One region of the Paraburkholderia sp. BR13439 genome, then DNA from elsewhere that is predicted to be linked to it. Evidence: predicted binding sites of a transcription regulator. Region 1 holds the regulator's gene; each other region holds the start of a gene.
What was found. Region 1 encodes FNR, which switches genes on or off when oxygen is low (the NO sensors DNR and NnrR bind a similar motif). Its sites were predicted from a motif close to TTGATNNNNATCAA; they were not measured.

Region 1 (6,183 bases):
TCTTGCGTGATGCCGGCGTTGTTGATCAGCACGTCGACCGCACCGAGTTCGGTCAGCACGCGTTGTGCGCAGCGCGCGCAGGAATCGAAGTCGGCGATGTCGGCTTCGTATGCGTGAAAGTCGCGCCCCGTGTCGCGCTCGTGCTGCAGCCAGGTCGGCACGTGATCGTTGTGCGTCGAGTGCGTCACCGCGACCGTCATACCCGCGTCATGAAGCGCCCGGCTGACCGCCGCGCCCAAACCGCCCATTCCGCCTGTGACCAATGCCACGCGATCCGTTCCCATCTGAACTCCTCCTTGCCGTGTCTGCCATTGACGGTGCGCGCGCCGGCTTTGCCGGCCCGCGCGGCTAAACGACGCCCGCGAACGGCAGCGCGTTCTGCGAGCTCCACCACCACGCGCTCAAGCCGCCCGCGAGCGGCGCGACGCCCGGCGCGATGCCGTACGCCGCCTGCCACCACGCAGACCACGCAGCGCAAGCGCGGTTCGCCTCGTCGAACCACTCCGCCTCGCGCTGTACGGCGAAGGCGATCGACTTGCTCCAGTCGGCGAAACTCCGCGCCGCGTACTCGCGCGCGGCGCCCTGCGCGGTCTGATACGCCGACGCGTAATCGAACCAGCCTTCGGGCTGTCCGGATGCCGTCGAGGTCCATGGTGAAGCGAAGCGTCCGAGCGGCGCGTCGGATTCGGATGCCATCATCGCTGCCCTCCAGTGGACAGCATAGGATTGCCAGGCGCGGTTGCAAACCGTCGAGCGCGTCTGCCACCGTATCGAGCTCGCGACGGCCCGCGCTTGATCTGCATCAACAGCCTCGCCCGCCGGGCCCATAGACTCCATTTGACGACGGGCGCGAGCCCGCTTGCGCCCGTTTCCCACGTTCTGTCACGGAGCTTTGGCGATGAGCTACAAAAGCATTCTCGTTCACCTCGATACGAGCGTTCGTGCACATCCGCGTCTCGAGATCGCATTGCAGCTCGCACACCGCTTTCATGCGACGCTGACCGGCCTGTTTTCGACGTACGTACCGCCGCGGCACGCGTTCTTCGTGATGGCTGGCACCGCCGACTACTATGCGGAGCACGAGCGCCTGCGCCACGAGCGTGCCAGCGCGCTGGAGCGGCTCTTTCGCGCGGAACTCGCGCGCGCGAACGTCGACGGCCAGTGGATCGCCGCGAACGGCTACGCGAACGACGTCGTGCCGCCCTATGCGCGGGTCGCCGATCTGATCGTGCTGGGCCAGCCCGACCCGACCGACCCGGACGCGTTCGTCGCCGAACAGTTCGTCGAGCACATCGTGCTGTCGGCCGGGCGGCCGGTGTTGCTGGTGCCGTCGAGCGGCACCTTCGCGGCGCCGGGCCGCCACGCGCTGATCGCGTGGGACGGCAGCCGCGAAGCGACCCGCGCGATCCACGACGCGCTGCCGTTCCTCGCGCACGCGGCCAAAGTGACGCTGCTGACGGTTCATTCGTCGGCCGATCGTCCGCCGCAGGGCACGGCTGCCGGCGACGACATCGCACTCACCGTCGCGCGTCACGGCGTGAGGATCGACGTGCGCGAGCTGAGCGTCGCGGACCGCGCGCCGGTCGGCGACGCGCTGCTGTCGCAGGCGGCCGACCTCGGCTGCGACCTGATCGTAATGGGCGCCTACGCGCATTCGCGTCTGCACGAAGTCGTGCTGGGCGGCGCGACGCGCACGATGCTCGAATCGATGAGCGTGCCGGTGCTGTTGTCGCACTGAAGTGTGCGCTTAAGGAGTCCGCCATGTTTCACCGCCTATTCGTCGCGCTCGACGGCAGCGCCACGGCCTCGCGCGCGTTCGACGCCGCGCTGACCCTCGCCGCCGAATCGGGCGCCGAGCTGATGCCACTGTACGTGATCGACGTACCCATCATCGCTTACGACGCGCCCGGCTTCGACCCTTCCACGATCGAGGACGCGTTCATCGAGGAAGGCAAGCGGATCGCGGCCGACGCGCAGAGCCGGATGACCGCACGCGGGGTCAAGGGCACGGCCCGCGCCGTCGAAGCCGCGACCACCGGCGAAGACGTCGCGCATCGCATCGTCGAGACGGCGCGCGAATGGCACGCCGATGCGATCGTGATGGGCACGCACGGCCGCCGCGGGTTTCAACGGCTGATGCTCGGCAGCGTCGCCGAGCGCGTGCTGCGCCGCGCCTGTTGCCCGGTGCTGATGATTCCCGCGCAGGCGAGCGGCGCGACGCGCGTCCAGCCAGCCCCCGGACAGCGCCGACAGCGGACCCGCCTGAGCGAACTCGCCTGAGCCGCTAGAAACTGGCTCTGCGCGGCGCTTCAGGGCCGAGGGTGGGCTTGTTCGTCATGCCGCACGATCAGCACCGGTATGTCGGTCGACCGCACGAGCGACTCCGCGACGCTGCCGAGCAGAAAGCGCTGCACGCCACGGCGGCCATGCGTGCCCATCACGATCAGATCGGCCTGGATTTCGTCGGCGACGCGCGCGAGCACCGCCGACACGTTTTCGGCGTAAGCGTCGATCACCCGCACGCCGCCCGGCACCTGCGCCTCGCGCAACAGCTCGCGCGGGCCATCGAGCGCGCGGCTGGCGAAATCTTGCGCCGCGCCCGCCGGTTCCGGCTCGAAAGCCACGTCGGCATTGTTCGACCACTTGCCGTGCCCCACCACGCAGCAGGCTTCGAGCGTGGCGCCCGTCAGCTTCGCGAGCTTCAGCGCCTCGGCGAAGGCGCGCTGCGCGCTGGGACTGTCGTCGAGTGCAACCAGAATTCGTGCATACATGTCGGACTCCCTCTGAAAGCGCTGGCATGACCCGAAGTGGTGCCCTCGCGCGTTTGCACCGACAGTGTGAAGCGCGCCCCGCCACTCGGCTTGACGCAGGTCAACGGGTCGCCGCTCGGCGCTGCCGCTGCTGGACGACATCGCCAGCAACCCACTAGGAATAATCCTACAACCACTACCTGAACTCCTAGCACCGCTTAAAGCGCTGCCGATATGTTTCCAAGATTAGGTCGCCAATACTGGTCGGTATGGACACCGCCCCGTCAGCCACCTTATCGAGAGTCTTCCTCGTCGACGATGCGGTCGAGGTCCGGCGCCGGCTTGCTTGCCTGATCGCGCTGATTCCCGGCATCGAAATCGCCGGCGAGTCGGCGGGCGTCGAGCACGCGTTCGACGACATCGTCGCGAGTCGCGCCGATGTCGCGGTGCTGGACCCGTGCTTCTCGGGCAAGACCGACCTCCTGCTGCTCGCTGCGCTATCGCGGGTGCGGCCGTCCATCGTCAGCATCGTGCTGACCAATCATGACGCGACGGCGTTTCGCCGCGCGTGCGAAGCGGCGGGCGCCGACTTCTTCTTCGACAAGACCTCGGAGTTCGAGCTCGCCTGCCGCGCCATCGAAGCGATTGCCTATGCGCGTCGTGCGCATCGGGTCTGACCGCCAGGAGCCGATCATGCAAGTTGCCGCAGTCCGTGAACCCCGCCACGACGCGCCTCGCACCTCGCACGTCGTACCGATCCACGTCGCGCCCAGCACCGCGGCGGCACGCCACGCCGTCACGCGCTGCTCCACCTGCGCGATGCGCGCGATCTGCATGCCGCCCGAGCTGACACTGGACGAACTGAGCCGGCTCGATGCGTTGATCTGCTCGACGCGCTCGATCAAACGCGGCGACGCGCTGTATCGCGCGGGCGACGAGTTTCAAAGCATCTACGCGATACGCGCCGGCTCATTCAAAACCGTGGTCATGCATCGCGACGGTCGCGAGCACGTGACTGGCTTCCAGATTGCCGGCGACTCGCTTGGCCTCGACGGCATCGGCGAGGGCAAGCAGAATTGCGATGCGATTGCGCTCGAAGATAGCGTCGTGTGCATCATTCCGTTCGCGCAGCTCGAGGCGATCTGTCGCGAGATCAAACCGATGCAGCATCACATCTATCAGCTGATGAGCGGCGAGATCGTGCGCGAATCGAGCCAGATGATGCTGCTCGGCACGATGACCGCCGAACAGCGCGTCGCGACGTTTTTGCTGAATCTGTCGAAGCGCTTCAAGGCGCGCGGCTTTTCCGCGGCGGAGTTTCATCTGCGCATGACGCGCGAGGAAATCGGCTGCTTTCTGGGCATGAAGCTCGAAACGGTGAGCCGGATGTTCTCGAAGTTCCAGCGCGAGCACCTCGTCAAGGCGAACGGCAAAACGATCCGCATAGAAGACCCGGAACGACTGGCTCGGGTCTGAGCACCGGCGCGACGCCCGCCTCACGTTCGTTCGCGGGACATGCCGGGTGGAACAGGCGCTCCTGAACTGATATAACTCAGTGCGTTGCGGTACGCGACCTTGCGTGGCCGCCCGGAGGAGCGATGGGTCTATCGAGCGGCGAGTCTTCCTGCTTCACCAGTGCTGCATCCGGGTCGGACGTGTCGGTCGAGGATCGCTATTTCATGTTGGTCGAGGCGGTGCAGGACTACGCTATCTTCATGCTGGACCCCGCCGGCCGCGTCACCAGCTGGAATCCCGGCGCACAGCGCATCAAGGGCTACACGCCCGAAGAAATCATCGGCCAGCATTTCTCGAAGTTCTATACCCCGGAGGACATCGCGGCCGGCAAGCCCGCGCGCGAACTGGAAACCGCCGCAGCCGTAGGCCGCGCCGAGGACGAAGGATGGCGTGTGCGTCGCGACGGTTCGCGTTTCTGGGCCAACGTGGTCGTTTCCGCCGTGCACGATGCGTCGGGCGCGCTGCTCGGCTTCGCCAAGGTCACGCGCGATCTGACCGAGCGCATGCGTCTTGCGGAACTCGAACGCGCAAGCCAGGTATCCACGCACGCGCACATCGCCCGTGAAAACGAGCAGAAACGGATTGCGCGCGAACTGCACGACGATCTCGGCCAACGGCTGACGGCGCTAAAAATGAGCGTCGCGCTGCTCGAAGCGAAGCTGAACAAGCAAGCCGACACTGAGCCGCTTGCGGCGCAAACGCGTGAGCTGCAACAGCAGATCGACTGGATGGCCGCTTCGCTGCGGCGCATCGCCGCCGATCTGCGCCCCCCGCTGCTCGACGACCTCGGACTCGCCGCCGCGCTCGACTGGCTGGCCGAAGACTTCACGAAACGCTACAACGTGCGCTCCAGCGTGCATCTCGAACCCGCCGAGCCGGTATGCGGCGAATTCGCGGCGACGGCGCTGTTTCGCATCGTTCAGGAGGCGTTGACGAACGTCGCGCGGCACGCCAAGGCGAGGCGCGTACGCATCGACATGACCTGCGCGGGCCCGATCGTATCGCTCGATATCGACGATGACGGCGCGGGTGTCGCGCTGGATCATGCGCAGGGAACAACTTCATTCGGGCTGCTTGGCATTCGCGAACGTGTGCGGCAGTTGCGCGGCAACGTGTCGTTCATCAGCTCGCCGGGCCATGGTTTCAGGATCTCGATCCAGATACCAGCCGACGCGCTCGTGTAGTGCTCCCACGCCGCCGCGCCCCGCTACCGCGGATTACTCCTGGGGCGCTTCCTCGCTGATCTGCTCGCGCATCAGCAACACCGGACAGGTCGAGAAACGCAGCACCCGCTCCGCCACGCTGCCGATCACGAGGCGCCGCACGCCGCGTCGCCCATGCGTGCCCAGCACGAGCAGATCGGCGTGGACCTGCTCGCCGTGGCGCAGCACGATCGTGGCGACGTCGTCGGACAGGCTCTCCGACTCGATCATCGCGGGCCGGCAGCGCACATCGGCGGCGGCGCACGCCTGCTCGGCCTCCTCGAGCACCGAGTGGCCGTCCTGGCGCAATGCTTCGACTAGCGCGAGCGGGTCGTAATAGCCGGCATAGGAAAAGATCGGCGTCTTGTCGACTACATAAACCGGATGCACGACGGCCTTCGTCAACGCGGCGATAGTCACCGCTTCTTTCAGCGCGCGTTTCGAGAAGCTACTGCCGTCCAGCGCGACGAGGATATGTTGGTACATGCCGATTCTCCACTGAGGTTGGATTTGTCAACGCGCGTGGCGCGCCCCTGCTACAGATAAAAGGGCCCGCCCGCACTGCCCGGATGCGGCGTGCCGCGCGTATGCCGCGGCGGTGAGCCGTGTGCTGGTCGCGGTCGACGAGACGAAAGCGCGCATCGGCGGCGACGAACTGCCGGGCGACATGCGTGGCGAGCGCCAGTCCGGTGCCGCCCGCGGACGCGATCATCACG
Region 2 (6,183 bases), on a different contig from region 1:
GTTCGCGTTGCCGCCATACAGTAGCGTGCGTACGCCACCCGCTTCGATATGGCGGATCAGCGCGAGATTCCGAGCAGGGTCGAGCGTGTAGTCGGCGCGGCGCGCGAGCGGCGGCACGGCCATGACCGACGCGGCGAACTCGCCGTCGCGCAGCGGAGAATCGTTCATGATGGTTGACGCGCAAACGTGCTGGGCGGAGGTTTCACGGTAGCATCGGCATCAGAATGTTGTCAAACAACCTGCGCGCGGCGATCGCCCCAGCATGCCGTCGGTGGCGAATTGCCCGGGAAGTGCTCACGAAATTTCCTTTTGGATAACAATGGAGCCACAGCCCCCATGCAAACCGCGCAGGCGCTTGTTTGGCAAGACCGACGCGACGCGCAAATAACCGGTGTTCCCAAATAATCGGGTAAATGCGATTAATTCCGAAGCACGAAAGAAATAATGCTGTCAATGAAACACATTAAAATGCGGTAGCCTGATGCCGATTAGCCGCATTTCTCGCCCGACACCCGGGCGGGTTAAAAGTCTATTTCAATCAGCATAATAATAGGCAACACCGCCCTTGCTATCACATGGCTGCTATCGTTTACCCCGCGGAGCAGCAGCGCATTGCCTTCGAGTTTTTAGTGATAGATTATGCGGACCAAAAGAGCGGACCGAAGTTTGTCTGCCAATAACCGCGAATGGGATGTTTGCGAGCCTGAGAGAGCCAAAAAATTGTCGCTACACTTTATCGAGCAGATGGCACCGCTACTCGACGCCGCCGACGAGGCGGAATGGTTCGGCGTGATTACGGGCCTCGCCGAAACGTGGGGCTTCGACAGGATACTGGTCGCGATGCTGCCGCGGCCCACCATGCGTCTCGAGGACGCTTACCTGCGCAGCACTTACGCGCCGGCATGGCGGCAGACCTATGACGAACAGGGCATGGTGCATATCGACCCAACGGTTGCGCACTGCCTGTCACGCTCCGCGCCGCTCATCTGGACGCCAGAGATTTTCGCCACCCCGCCACAGCAAGCCCTGTACGAGGAAGCTCGCTCGTACGGCTTGGGTGCGGGCGTGACGCTGCCGATTCACGGGCCGAATCAGGAAGCCGGCATGATGTGCTTCGTCAATGACGACAAGCCGTCGGACGGGTTCAGGCGCCATGTGAACGCCGCGTTGCCGAATCTCGTGCTGTTGCGCGACCTGGTGATCGACACCAGCAAACAGCATCTGGATTCGCATGCGCAGAGCTTGATGCCGAAGCTGACTCCGCGCGAGCGCGAATGTCTGAAATGGACCGCGCGCGGCAAATCCACGTGGGAGATATCCCACATCCTGAGTTGCTCGGAAGCCGTGGTGAACTTCCACATGAAAAACATCAGGGCGAAATTCGGCGTGAATTCACGGCGCGCGGCCGCCGTGATCGCGGCCCAGCTTGGGCTTATTGACCCGGGTTGAGCAGCGCGGCCGCGTCGCGGCTGTACATCACGCGCTCGGCGCGACCCAGATCGGCGTCCGACACGGTTTTCATGAAGTAAAGGCCAAGCAGGATCGACACCGGCGCCGGGATCTCCGCACCCGACTCGAAGCGGCTGCCGCGCGACTGCGTGACGCCGAAGCGAGCCCAGAAACGACGCTGGCTCTCTTTTTTCTTCTTCCGGTAGGCAATGATCAGAACACGATCCACTGCCGAAGAGACCTCCGAGGGACGCGCCTGGAGGTGGGTTTGCGGTTGCCAGTGATTGTCGAGGAGTTCCATTTTGGACCCTTGTAGGTTGGGGGCGGATACGTGTGTGAATTTTGCGATACCCGATAAGCATCCACACCTATCCAGGTAGGTAGGTGGCGCAAAGATTCAGAATGCATAAGTTTTCCTGCGTATCTGGCAGCCCCCAACACGCACAGGAGAACGTCATGCAAACCACGATCCGTATTGGACTCCGGCAGGAATTCGACAACGAACTGATCAACGAGATGTACCGGTTGCGCGCCCGGGTCTTTCACGGCCGGCTCGGCTGGGAAATTCCGACCATCGCGGGAATGGAGATAGACGGCTACGATGCGCTCGGGCCGTACTACATGCTGATTCAGGGCGAAGACGAACGGTTGCGCGGCTGTTGGCGACTGATGCCGACCGAAGGTCCGAACATGCTGAAAGACACCTTCCCGCAACTGCTGCATGGCGCGGCCGCGCCGGTCGGCCGACATATCTGGGAACTGAGCCGCTGGGCGATCGAAACCAACGGGGAGGAACAGTCTTTTGGTTTCACGGATATGACAATTCGCGCAATTCAGGAAGTGATGCGCTTCGCACAACGCATGGGCATCACGCATTACGTCACGGTGACTACCACGCCGATCGAGCGCATGCTGCGCCGTGCCGGGCTCGATATCAGCCGGCTCGGGCCGCCGCTGCAGATCGGCGTCGAACGGGCCGTTGCGCTCGACGTCGCGGTAAGCGCGAAAACGCTGACCTCGCTATTCGGGCCGGTCGCCGACGCGGCTTGAGCCGCGCCGGAGCGTGGCCGCACCGAAATCTCGACACCTTCACCCGCGCGCGGACTCAGGAACCGAACATCCGTTCCAGCGCGTTCTCGAGATGCGCGCGCATCGCGGCGCCCGCGGCCGCCGAGTCCTTGCGGCGGATCGCGTCGAGCACCGCCATGTGCTCGGCCTGCACCACCCGCTGCCGCTCCACCGTTTTGACCAGCGACAGATTGCGCGACAGGTTCATGCTGAACAGGATCTGTTCCTCGATGAACGACATTACCGTGATGAAAAACGGATTCTTCGACGCCCGCGCGACCGCCTGGTGGAACAGGAAGTCGTCCTTCGCGCCGATGCCCTGCGCCTCGATGATGCGCTCGAGCTCGTCCCACGCATGCTGGATCGCGGCGATGTCCTGGGCGTCGGCCTTCAGCGCTGCCTGCGCGGCCGCGCCCGCCTCGGTCACGATGCGAAACTCATAGCAGCGGCGGATATCGGACAGCGTTTCGAGCGGCGCGAAGCGGCGCACGTCCGGGTCGGGGCGCCGCGCGACGGTCGTGCCAGAGCCGTGCCGCGTCGAGATGATGCCGTCGGCCCGCAATCGCGCGAGCGCTTCGCGCACAGTCGGCCGGGACGTGGCGAAACGCTCCGCCAGCGCATGCTCGGTCGGCAACCGTTCGCCTTCCTTGTACTCGCCTTCGAGGATGCGGTTGAGAATGTCGCCGTAGATCTGGTCGGGTAAGCCCTTGGTTTTTCGATCGTTCATCAGCGGACTGGCCAGCTTGTCTGAATATGGCCTGATTGTAAGGCCAACCTTGTTCCAGCTTAAGCAAACTTATGCGGTTTGTAAGCATGCAAGGCCACTCGCGCGCGCCGCCGCGCCCGCCATTTCGTCCGCGCCGGGTCTGAATATTTGGCAAATGTTTGATTTACATCCTGGTCGAGTGCATCTTTTCCGGCAATCATCTAAGCTCCATTGGTATAAAACATCAATAAACCCTGCCGCGGCTAGCAATGTGGCAGACGCTTTTTTGACGTGGAGCCGATATGTACAAACGCATCCTTGTAGCGGTCGACGGCAGCAATACCTCGCGCCGTGCGTTCGAAGCGGCGCTCGAACTCGCCAAGTCGAATGGCGCTGTGCTGCGGCCGTTTTATGTCGTCGAAAATACGCCGATGTACTTCGAGGCGCCCGGCTACGACCCGTCGATCCTGCGCAACCGGCTGATCGAGGAAGGCCAGGAGCTGCGTGCCGAGTTTTCGAAAGTGATGGCCGAGCAAGGTGTGAAAGGCGACCCGGGGGTTTCCGAGGCTTCGTCGCTCGGCGATGTCGCCGAGATCGTGCTGCACGCCGCCGCCGAATTCAACGCCGACCTGCTCGTAATGGGCACGCACGGGCGGCGTGGCTTCCAGCGGCTGATTCTCGGCAGTGTCGCCGAACGCTGCGTGCGCCAGGCCACGCTGCCGGTTCTGCTGGTACCGTCCGCCGCGGGCGCCGACAAGCAACCCGTCTGACACGGTCATCATGCGCAAGACGGTGAGCCACGACGCCGACATCGGCCGCGGCGGCTCACCTTCCCACCTTCGTCGGCGCACCACCGTCGCCAGGAAAGCGAAGCAGCGAACGCGTCACTTTGCCACCCGTTGAGGGTCATAACGGGTGGGACAATTTCACCACTACCAATAATCAATCGCGCGCAGAACATGCTGAATCCTACCGCTGTGCCCCGTTCCTCGACCCGCTCCGCCGGCTCTGCCGCGAGCGGCAGCCGCGAGTCCATGGCGGGACGCGCCACCGCACGCACCGCCGCGCGCTGCTCCAGTTGTTCGATGCGTCAGATCTGCATGCCGCAGGGGCTGTCGGCGGAGGAGCTGCCGAAGCTCGAAACGCTGATCTGCTCGGCGCGCTCGGTGCCGCGCGGCGAAGCACTGTATCGCAGCGGCGACCGCTTCGACAGCATCTACGCGCTGCGTTCCGGCTCGATGAAGACCGTGATGATCCATCGCGACGGCCGCGAGCAGGTCACCGGCCTGCGTCTTGCGGGCGAGCCGCTCGGGCTCGACGGCATCAGCGCGGACATCCATGCGTGCAGCGCCTTCGCGCTGGAAGACAGCACGGTGTGCATCGTTCCATACAGTGCGCTGAAGCAGCTTTGTCGCGAAATCGGTTCGATCCAGGAGCGCATGCACAAGCTGCTGGGTGCGCAGATCGTCAGCGAGGCCGCGCAGATGATGGTGCTCGGCTCTCTGTCCGCCGACGAACGCGTCGCCGCCTTCCTGCTGGACGTGTCGCAGCGCAATGCGCAGCGCGGCTACTCGTGGTCGGAATTCAACCTGCGCATGACGCGCGAGGACATGGGCAGCTACCTCGGCATGACGCTCGAAACGGTCAGCCGCACGCTGTCAAGATTTCAAAAACGTGGCCTGATCGACACGCGGGGCAAGCATATTCACATCGTCGATCTCGAAGGCTTGCGGCAGGTCTGAGCGGCTGGGCGGGGCTGAACGGTCGCTCGGTCCGTCTTGGCACGCCGTCTGCAAGGGGGTAAAGTTTTCAGACCGCCCCCCACGGCAACCGTGTTGCATGGAGACCCGGCCCCAATGAATCGCGACCCTGCCCCGCATCATCCGCTCGTGCAGCGCCTGCACGACGCGCGTCAAGTCACCGATGACCTGTTTGCAATCGTCAAACCCGACTACCTCTATGAACGGCCGATCCGCGAGCGTCACCGTGTCGTGTTCTATATCGGCCATCTCGAAGCGTTCGATCGCAATCTGTTCGACCAGCGTCTGTTCGATCTGCCGGCTTTCGCACCGGAACTCGATCAGCTGTTCGCATTCGGCATCGATCCGGTAGACGGTGGCTTTCCCACCGATCAGCCCAGCGATTGGCCGTCGCTCGACGCCCTGCGCGAGTATGCGATGCGAGCGCGCCGCCAGATCGACGCCGCGCTCGACGAACTCGGCAACCCGGTGGGCGATGAAGCGGCCGTGCAGTTGCTGAACGTCGCGATCGAGCATCGGTTGATGCACGCGGAAACGCTCGCGTACATGCTCCATCAGTTGCCGCTCGCGCAGAAAAACACCGCGTTGCGCGAACCGGTGGTGACACGCACGGAGCAGCGCGACGAGTTGTCGTCGATGGTCCGCGTGCCCGCCGGCACGACCGTGCTCGGCATGCCGCGCGAGGCCGGCCGTTTCGGCTGGGACAATGAATTCGGCGCGATGGGCGTGGAGGTGCCCGCGTTCGAGATCGATCGATACATGGTCACGAACGGTGCGTTCCTCGAGTTCCTCGAAGACGGCGGTTATCGCGAGCCGAAGTGGTGGTCGCCGAAAGACTGGGCGTGGAAGGAAGCGGAGTGCATCGAGCATCCGGCCGGCTGGTCGCAACGCACGTCGGAAGACGGCCGCACCGCATGGACGCTGCGCACGATGTTCGACGACGTGCCGCTGCCGCTCGACTGGCCCGTCTACGTGAGCCACGCCGAAGCAAGCGCCTACGCGCGCTGGGCCGGCAAAGCCCTGCCGACAGAGGCGCAATGGCAACGCGCGGCGCACGGCGCGCCGCACGCGGCATCGGGGAATTTCGATTTCCGCAGCTGGGACCCACGGCCCGTCGATGCGTATCCGGACAACGTCAGCACGTTCGGTGCGGAAGGTCAGTTCGGCAACGGTTGGGAATGGACCTCGACGCTATTCGAA
Region 3 (6,183 bases), on a different contig from region 1:
AGGCGAGCAGCACGTCGGGCGTCAGGTCGCCATTGCGAAACACACGTGCCTGGCCCGTGCGCACGCGCGTCGCTGTGATGAACAGCTTGATCGGCGCGTCGCGCAGATGCCCGAAATCGATCGAGTCCTGGAGAATCTTCGCCAGCGGATGGACGCCGCGCGGGTTCAGGTCGTACGGAGAAAACAGCCGCGCCGCAAGGTCCATCGCGATGAAGAACGGCGAGTAGTCGAGCGTCCAGCGGCCCATTAATACGTCGAAGGGGCTGCGGCGAAACGGGCTGTACACCGACGCTTCGAATACTCGCCGCCAGAACGCTTCGAGCGCGGCGCGCGCGCCGGACGCGCCGCCCACCTGGTAGCCGCTTACCAGCACCGCGGCGTTCATCGCGCCAGCCGACGTACCCGATATCCCTTCGATCTGCAGCCACGACTCTTCGAGCAAACGGTCGAGGACGCCCCATGTAAAAGCACCGTGCGAACCGCCACCCTGCAATGCGAGATCGATAAGGGCGGGTTCGCGGCGAGAGGGTTGGTTTTTTCTTGCAGCCAAGACGACTCCCGTGATGAGGAGTGCTCCATTTCGAGCTGACGCCGCATGCGCGGCGGACGAATGAACCGCTGGCCAATGCTTTGAATTACCGAATGACGTGAGGCGTGTTCCAGAGGTGAAGCATCGCACTGCACCATTGGTATTGGAAGTGGCTAGTGATTAAAAGTCAAGCGTATTCGAGGCGCCGCGCGACTGTGCCTGGCAATGCCGGCCAGTCAAGCGGGACAGAGAAAGCCGGTTGGTCACGCCGAGGTCAAAAACAGCGTGTAAGGAGGCCGGCTGGTCCGCCCCGCCGAGGCGCTCACATAATCTTGGATAAGCGGAGTATCTTTGCAGGGTGAGCGCGACAATGCGGCGGCAATGAATCAACCCGCATTGTCCGTTTTGCGCGTGCCGCTTAAACGCTAATTCGCGCGCGCTTAAACTTCGCTGTTTCGCCTTGCGCCAATTGCCACGGCTTATTGCAATGTAATGTATCGTCTCGGCGGCCGGATACATTACGACATAATTCGACTGATGAACCAGGCTATAAAAGCAGGCATCGTCAAATCACGGAGATCACCATGAGCGCCGAGTTGCTGCAAGGGTCCTGTCACTGCGGGGCCGTCAAGTTCGAAGTTCGCGCCGAAATCGTTCCTGCCGGCCGCTGTAACTGCAGCCTGTGCCGCCGCAAGGGCGCGCTGATGACGCCGCCCTTTCCCGCGAGTCAACTGAAGATTCTGAGTGGCGAGGATTCGCTGACGCTGTACCAGTTCAACACGAAGGTCGCGAAACACTACTTCTGCAAGCATTGCGGCATCTATCCTTTTCATCAGACGCGCAGAGATCCGCTGCAATGGCGCGTCAATATCGGCTGCCTCGACGGGGTCGATCCTTATGTGCTCGAAGCCAGCGTGGCCGACGGCGCGAGTCTTTCCGTGCTGGAGGACGCATGAAACGCCTGTTTGCCATCGCCGTGTTCGTCGTGGGCGGCTTCGCGGCGGAACTTGCGCATCCGTTGCAGTGTTCACTGATCCAATCGAGCGGCGTGCAACTCAAACGCCGCGGCAGATAATCCGTCGATGGAAACCTCCGACCACGTACTGATCGTCGACGACGATCGCGGTATCCGCGAACTGCTCGCGGGATACCTCGAGAAAAACGGCGTGCGCGTCACGCTCGCGGCCAATGGCCGCCAGATGCGCGCCGCGCTCGAGAACGGCGCGCCCGACCTGATCGTGCTCGACCTGATGCTGCCCGGCGAAGACGGCCTCGTGCTGTGCCGCGAGCTGCGCGCGGGCAAGTTCCGCGCGGTGCCGATTCTGATGCTGACGGCGCGCAGCGAGGAAGCGGACCGGATCGTCGGGCTCGAAATGGGCGCCGACGATTACCTGACCAAACCGTTCGCCGCACGCGAGCTGCTCGCGCGAATCCGCTCGGTGCTGCGCCGCGCGCGCATGCTGCCGCCCGGCATGGAAGTGACGGAGTCGGCGCCGATGCTGTGCTTCGGCGACTGGCGGCTCGACACGACCGCGCGCCATCTGCTCGACGCGGACGGCACCGAAGTGGCGTTGAGCGGCGCGGAGTACCGTCTGTTGCGCGTGTTTCTCGATCACCCACAGCGCGTGCTCACGCGCGACCAGCTGCTGAACCTGACCCAGGGACGCCAGGCCGATCCGTTCGACCGCTCGATCGATCTGATGGTGAGCCGCCTGCGTCAGCGCCTGCGCGACGGCGCGCGCGAGCCGCGCTACATCAAGACGCTGCGCAGCGAGGGCTATGTGTTTTCGGCAGCGGTCACCGCGATCGGAGATCCGCAATGAACGTTTCTGCGTCACCGTCGTTGCTGCGCTGGCCGCACTGGCCGCGCACGCTGTTCGCGCGGCTCGCGGTGATTCTGTTCGTCGGGCTCGCGCTCGCGCAGGCTTTGTCGTTCTGGCTCACGATGACCGAGCGCGACCAGACGATGACCAACATCATGATGGGCTACATCGAGCGCGAAGTGGCGAGCTCGGTCGCGCTGCTCGACCATCTGCCGCCCGACGAGCGCGCCCAGTGGCTGCCGCGGCTTGCGCGGCGCAGCTACGAGTTCGTGCTCGGCGAGGGCGTGGCCGGCGCACCGGTCGACGCAAGCCTGTCGGCGCGCGTCGCGCAATCGATCGGCGACGGCATCGGCACGCGATATCCGTTGACCGTCAACGCGGTGCCAGGCGATCGCGAGCGTCTGCAGGTGCACCTGAAACTGAGCGACGGCACGCCGCTCACCATCGACCTGCGGCCGATGCCCGGCGCACCGTTGTCGCGCTGGCTGCCGCTCGTGCTGACGCTGCAATTGCTCGTGCTCGGCGCCTGCTGCTGGCTGGCGGTGCGGCTCGCGACGCGCCCGCTCAATCAGCTCGCCGTCGCGGCCGACACGCTCGGCCCCGACCTGAAGGCCGAGCGTCTGCCCGAAGCCGGTCCGTCCGAAGTGGCGCGCGCCGCGCGCGCGTTCAACGCGATGCAGGATCGGATCGCCACGTACATGACCGAGCGCATGCAGATTCTCGCGGCGATTTCGCACGATCTGCAGACGCCGATCACGCGCATGCGTCTACGCGTCGACACGATGGACGACGACAGCGAAGCCGCGAAGCTGCGCCAGGACCTGCAGGAAATGGAGGCGCTGGTCAAGGAAGGGGTCACCTATGCGCGCACGATGCACGGCACGACCGAAGTGCCGCGCCGCATCGATCCCGATGCACTGTTCGATAGCCTTGTCTGCGATTACGTGGACGCCGGTCAGCAAGTGTCGCTGCAGGGCCAGTTCGGCCAGTCGCTGAGGTTGCGTCCACAGGCGTTGAAGCGCATCGTCGGCAATCTGGTCGATAACGCGCTGAGGTACGCCGGCGCCGCGCAGATCGAGATCGGCGCGTTGCACGATGGCGAGGCGACCGTGTCGGTGCTCGATCGCGGTCCCGGCATTCCGGCCGAGTCGCTTGAGACGGTGTTCGAGCCTTTCGTGCGACTCGAAGATTCGCGCAATCGTCAAACGGGCGGCACGGGGCTGGGGCTCGCGATCGCGCGGCAACTCGCGCTCGCGATGGACGCGACGCTCACGCTGCACAACCGCGTTGGCGGCGGCCTCGAAGCGCGGCTGACGTTGAGGAAGTTGCGCGAATCATAGTTGGACCCGAAACCCGCCACTGCGAAAGCGTCATCAGGTTTGGACCATTGATGACGTTCGCGCGTCATTCCGAGCTGTCGCTCGGCCGCTTATCAGTAGTTCTGAGCGACCACATTTTCAGCTCGCTTCAGCGATTCCCCATCATTCGAGAAAACCGCGTTGGTGATGCGACACGTCGCATCATTGTTAAATCATCGATATTGAATGCGACTTATCCATGCGAGCGGCGATAAATTGACAAACGTCAGCGGACAGACCATTCTTTTCGTGTGGTGGTTGCAGAGTAACGCGGCTGATCGACAGCAAGATTGGCCGAGAGACACGTTTCGTTCGAATCTGATTAAAGATCCGTGTTGGGTCACTAAAAAGGAATCCGAATGGCGTCCACTCCACAAAAGCTTTCAAAAATGCAACTCACCGGGATGGTCGTGGGCGGCATGGTCGGAGCCGGGATATTTTCCCTACCGCGTACCTTCGCCGACGCCACCGGTCCGCTGGGCGCCCTGATCGCATGGCTGATTGCGGGCACCGGCATGTATATGCTGGCGCGCGTGTTTCAGACGCTGGCGGAAAGAAAGCCAGAACTGGACGCCGGCGTGTTTGCGTATGCGAGAGCGGGCTTTGGCGACTATCCGGGCTTTCTTTCCGCATTTGGCTACTGGATCAGCAGTTGTATCGGCAATGTTTCTTACTGGGTGCTGATCAAGTCGACACTCGGCGCATTTTTTCCGGTGTTCGGCGAGGGTAATACGGTCGTCGCGATCGTCGTTGCTTCGATCGGCATCTGGCTATTTCATTACATGATCCTGAAAGGCGTGCAGCAGGCGGCCTTCATCAACAGTATTGTTACGGTCGCCAAGATCATTCCGATTCTGGTGTTCATTCTGATCCTGTTGTTCGGCTTTCGGATGGACCTGTTCCAGGCCAACCTCTACGGCGGCGGTCTCGAAGGCAATATCTTCGAGCAGGTGCGGGCCACGATGCTGGTCACCGTGTTCGTGTTTATCGGCATCGAAGGGGCGAGCGTTTATTCCCGTTATGCAAAGAAGCGCTCCGACGTCGGGCAATCGACGATATTCGGCTTCGTCGTCGTCACCTCGCTGATGGTGCTCGTGACGATGCTGCCTTATGCGGTGCTCGAGCGCGTGGACATTGCGGCGATGCGGCAGCCGTCGATGTCTGCGGTGCTCGAAGCGGTGGTCGGTCACTGGGGCGCCGTTTTCGTCAGCATAGGTCTGCTGATTTCGGTGCTCGGCGCTTATCTGGCCTGGTCGTTGATCTGCGCCGAAGTGTTGTTCTCGGCGGCGAGGACCGAAGACATGCCTGCGATCTTCGGCAAGGAAAACGTCAACAAGACGCCGGCTAATGCATTGTGGCTGACCAACATCGTGGTGCAGTTGCTCGTCATCAGCACGTACTTCTCGCGCGATGCATTCGCGCTGATGTTGAATCTGACGAGCGCGATGTCGTTGATTCCGTACCTGCTCGTCGCGGTGTTCGGATGCATGAACGCGAATCGCGGCGACGGTTACGACCTTCGCGCCGACGAGCGCCGGCGCGACCTGATCATGGCCGCGATCGCCGTGATCTATACCGCATTCATGATCTTCGCGGGCGGCCTGAAATTCATTCTGCTTGCCGCGGTGCTGTACGCGCCCGGCACAGCTCTTTATTTTTGGGCGCGACGAGAGCAGAGCAAGAACGTTTTCATCATTTCCGATTGGTTCATCTTTACCGTCATCGTCATTGGCGCGATCATCGGCATTTACGCCCTCGTAACCGGAAGGATCACAATCTAACGACATCAGATTGAACAGAGTGGGTCACCACTGATATTCAGGAGGTCATCATGGCGAACACGGACGCGAAAGCGGGTGAATTGGGCGTCTACTCCGAAGTCGGGCAGCTGCGCAAAGTGATGGTCTGCGCACCGGGGCTCGCGCATCAGCGTCTTACCCCGAGCAATTGCGATGAACTGCTGTTCGACGACGTACTGTGGGTCGAGAACGCGAAGCGCGACCACTTCGACTTCGTCACGAAGATGCGCGACCGTGGCGTCGAAGTGGTGGAGATGCACAATCTTCTCTCCGAAACGGTCGCGGTGCACGAAGGCAAGAAGTGGATTCTGGACAACCAGGTGGTGCCGAACCAGGTCGGCCTCGGCTTTATCGATGAATTGAGAAGCTATCTGGAAGGGCTCGACAATCGCAAGCTGGCCGAAACGCTGATTGGCGGGCTATCCACGCACGACTTCCCGGAAGCGCACGGCGGCAAGGCGCTGGAGGTTGCGAAGGAAGCGGCGGGCGGTACCGAATATCTGCTGCCGCCGTTGCCGAACACGCTGTACACGCGCGACACGACCTGCTGGATCTACGGCGGCGTCACGCTGAATGCGCTGTACTGGCCGGCCCGTCACGAAGAGACGATCCTGACCACGGCGATCTACAAGTTCCACCCCGACTTCGCGGGCAAGGTCAACGTGTGGTGGGGC

Region 2: a site for FNR is predicted at 3,403-3,416, ahead of AB3X96_RS19445 (universal stress protein). Genes of this name have one in related genera too.
Region 3: a site for FNR is predicted at 3,927-3,940, ahead of AB3X96_RS26705 (basic amino acid/polyamine antiporter). Genes of this name have one in related genera too.

Annotation. Positions count from the first base shown of each region.
Region 1 is NZ_JBFPKN010000011.1:115,549-121,731, reverse strand. It holds gene phbB (acetoacetyl-CoA reductase) at 1-284, opposite strand, end outside; gene AB3X96_RS22115 (polyketide synthase) at 349-699, opposite strand; gene AB3X96_RS22110 (universal stress protein) at 899-1,738, shown strand; gene AB3X96_RS22105 (universal stress protein) at 1,762-2,280, shown strand; gene AB3X96_RS22100 (universal stress protein) at 2,310-2,771, opposite strand; gene AB3X96_RS22095 (response regulator) at 3,020-3,427, shown strand; gene fnr (fumarate/nitrate reduction transcriptional regulator Fnr) at 3,444-4,226, shown strand; gene AB3X96_RS22085 (PAS domain S-box protein) at 4,349-5,449, shown strand; gene AB3X96_RS22080 (universal stress protein) at 5,483-5,953, opposite strand; gene AB3X96_RS22075 (hypothetical protein) at 6,066-6,183, shown strand, end outside.
Region 2 is NZ_JBFPKN010000009.1:155,982-162,164, reverse strand. It holds gene AB3X96_RS19470 (dihydrodipicolinate synthase family protein) at 1-168, opposite strand, end outside; gene AB3X96_RS19465 (LuxR family transcriptional regulator) at 745-1,449, shown strand; gene AB3X96_RS19460 (hypothetical protein) at 1,433-1,750, opposite strand; gene AB3X96_RS19455 (acyl-homoserine-lactone synthase) at 1,906-2,499, shown strand; gene AB3X96_RS19450 (FadR/GntR family transcriptional regulator) at 2,555-3,244, opposite strand; gene AB3X96_RS19445 (universal stress protein) at 3,526-3,993, shown strand; gene AB3X96_RS19440 (helix-turn-helix domain-containing protein) at 4,309-4,965, shown strand; gene AB3X96_RS19435 (SUMF1/EgtB/PvdO family nonheme iron enzyme) at 5,080-6,183, shown strand, end outside.
Region 3 is NZ_JBFPKN010000015.1:32,523-38,705, forward strand. It holds gene AB3X96_RS26680 (patatin-like phospholipase family protein) at 1-550, opposite strand, end outside; gene AB3X96_RS26685 (GFA family protein) at 1,114-1,485, shown strand; gene AB3X96_RS26690 (hypothetical protein) at 1,482-1,604, shown strand; gene AB3X96_RS26695 (response regulator) at 1,612-2,352, shown strand; gene AB3X96_RS26700 (ATP-binding protein) at 2,349-3,692, shown strand; gene AB3X96_RS26705 (basic amino acid/polyamine antiporter) at 4,070-5,491, shown strand; gene arcA (arginine deiminase) at 5,542-6,183, shown strand, end outside.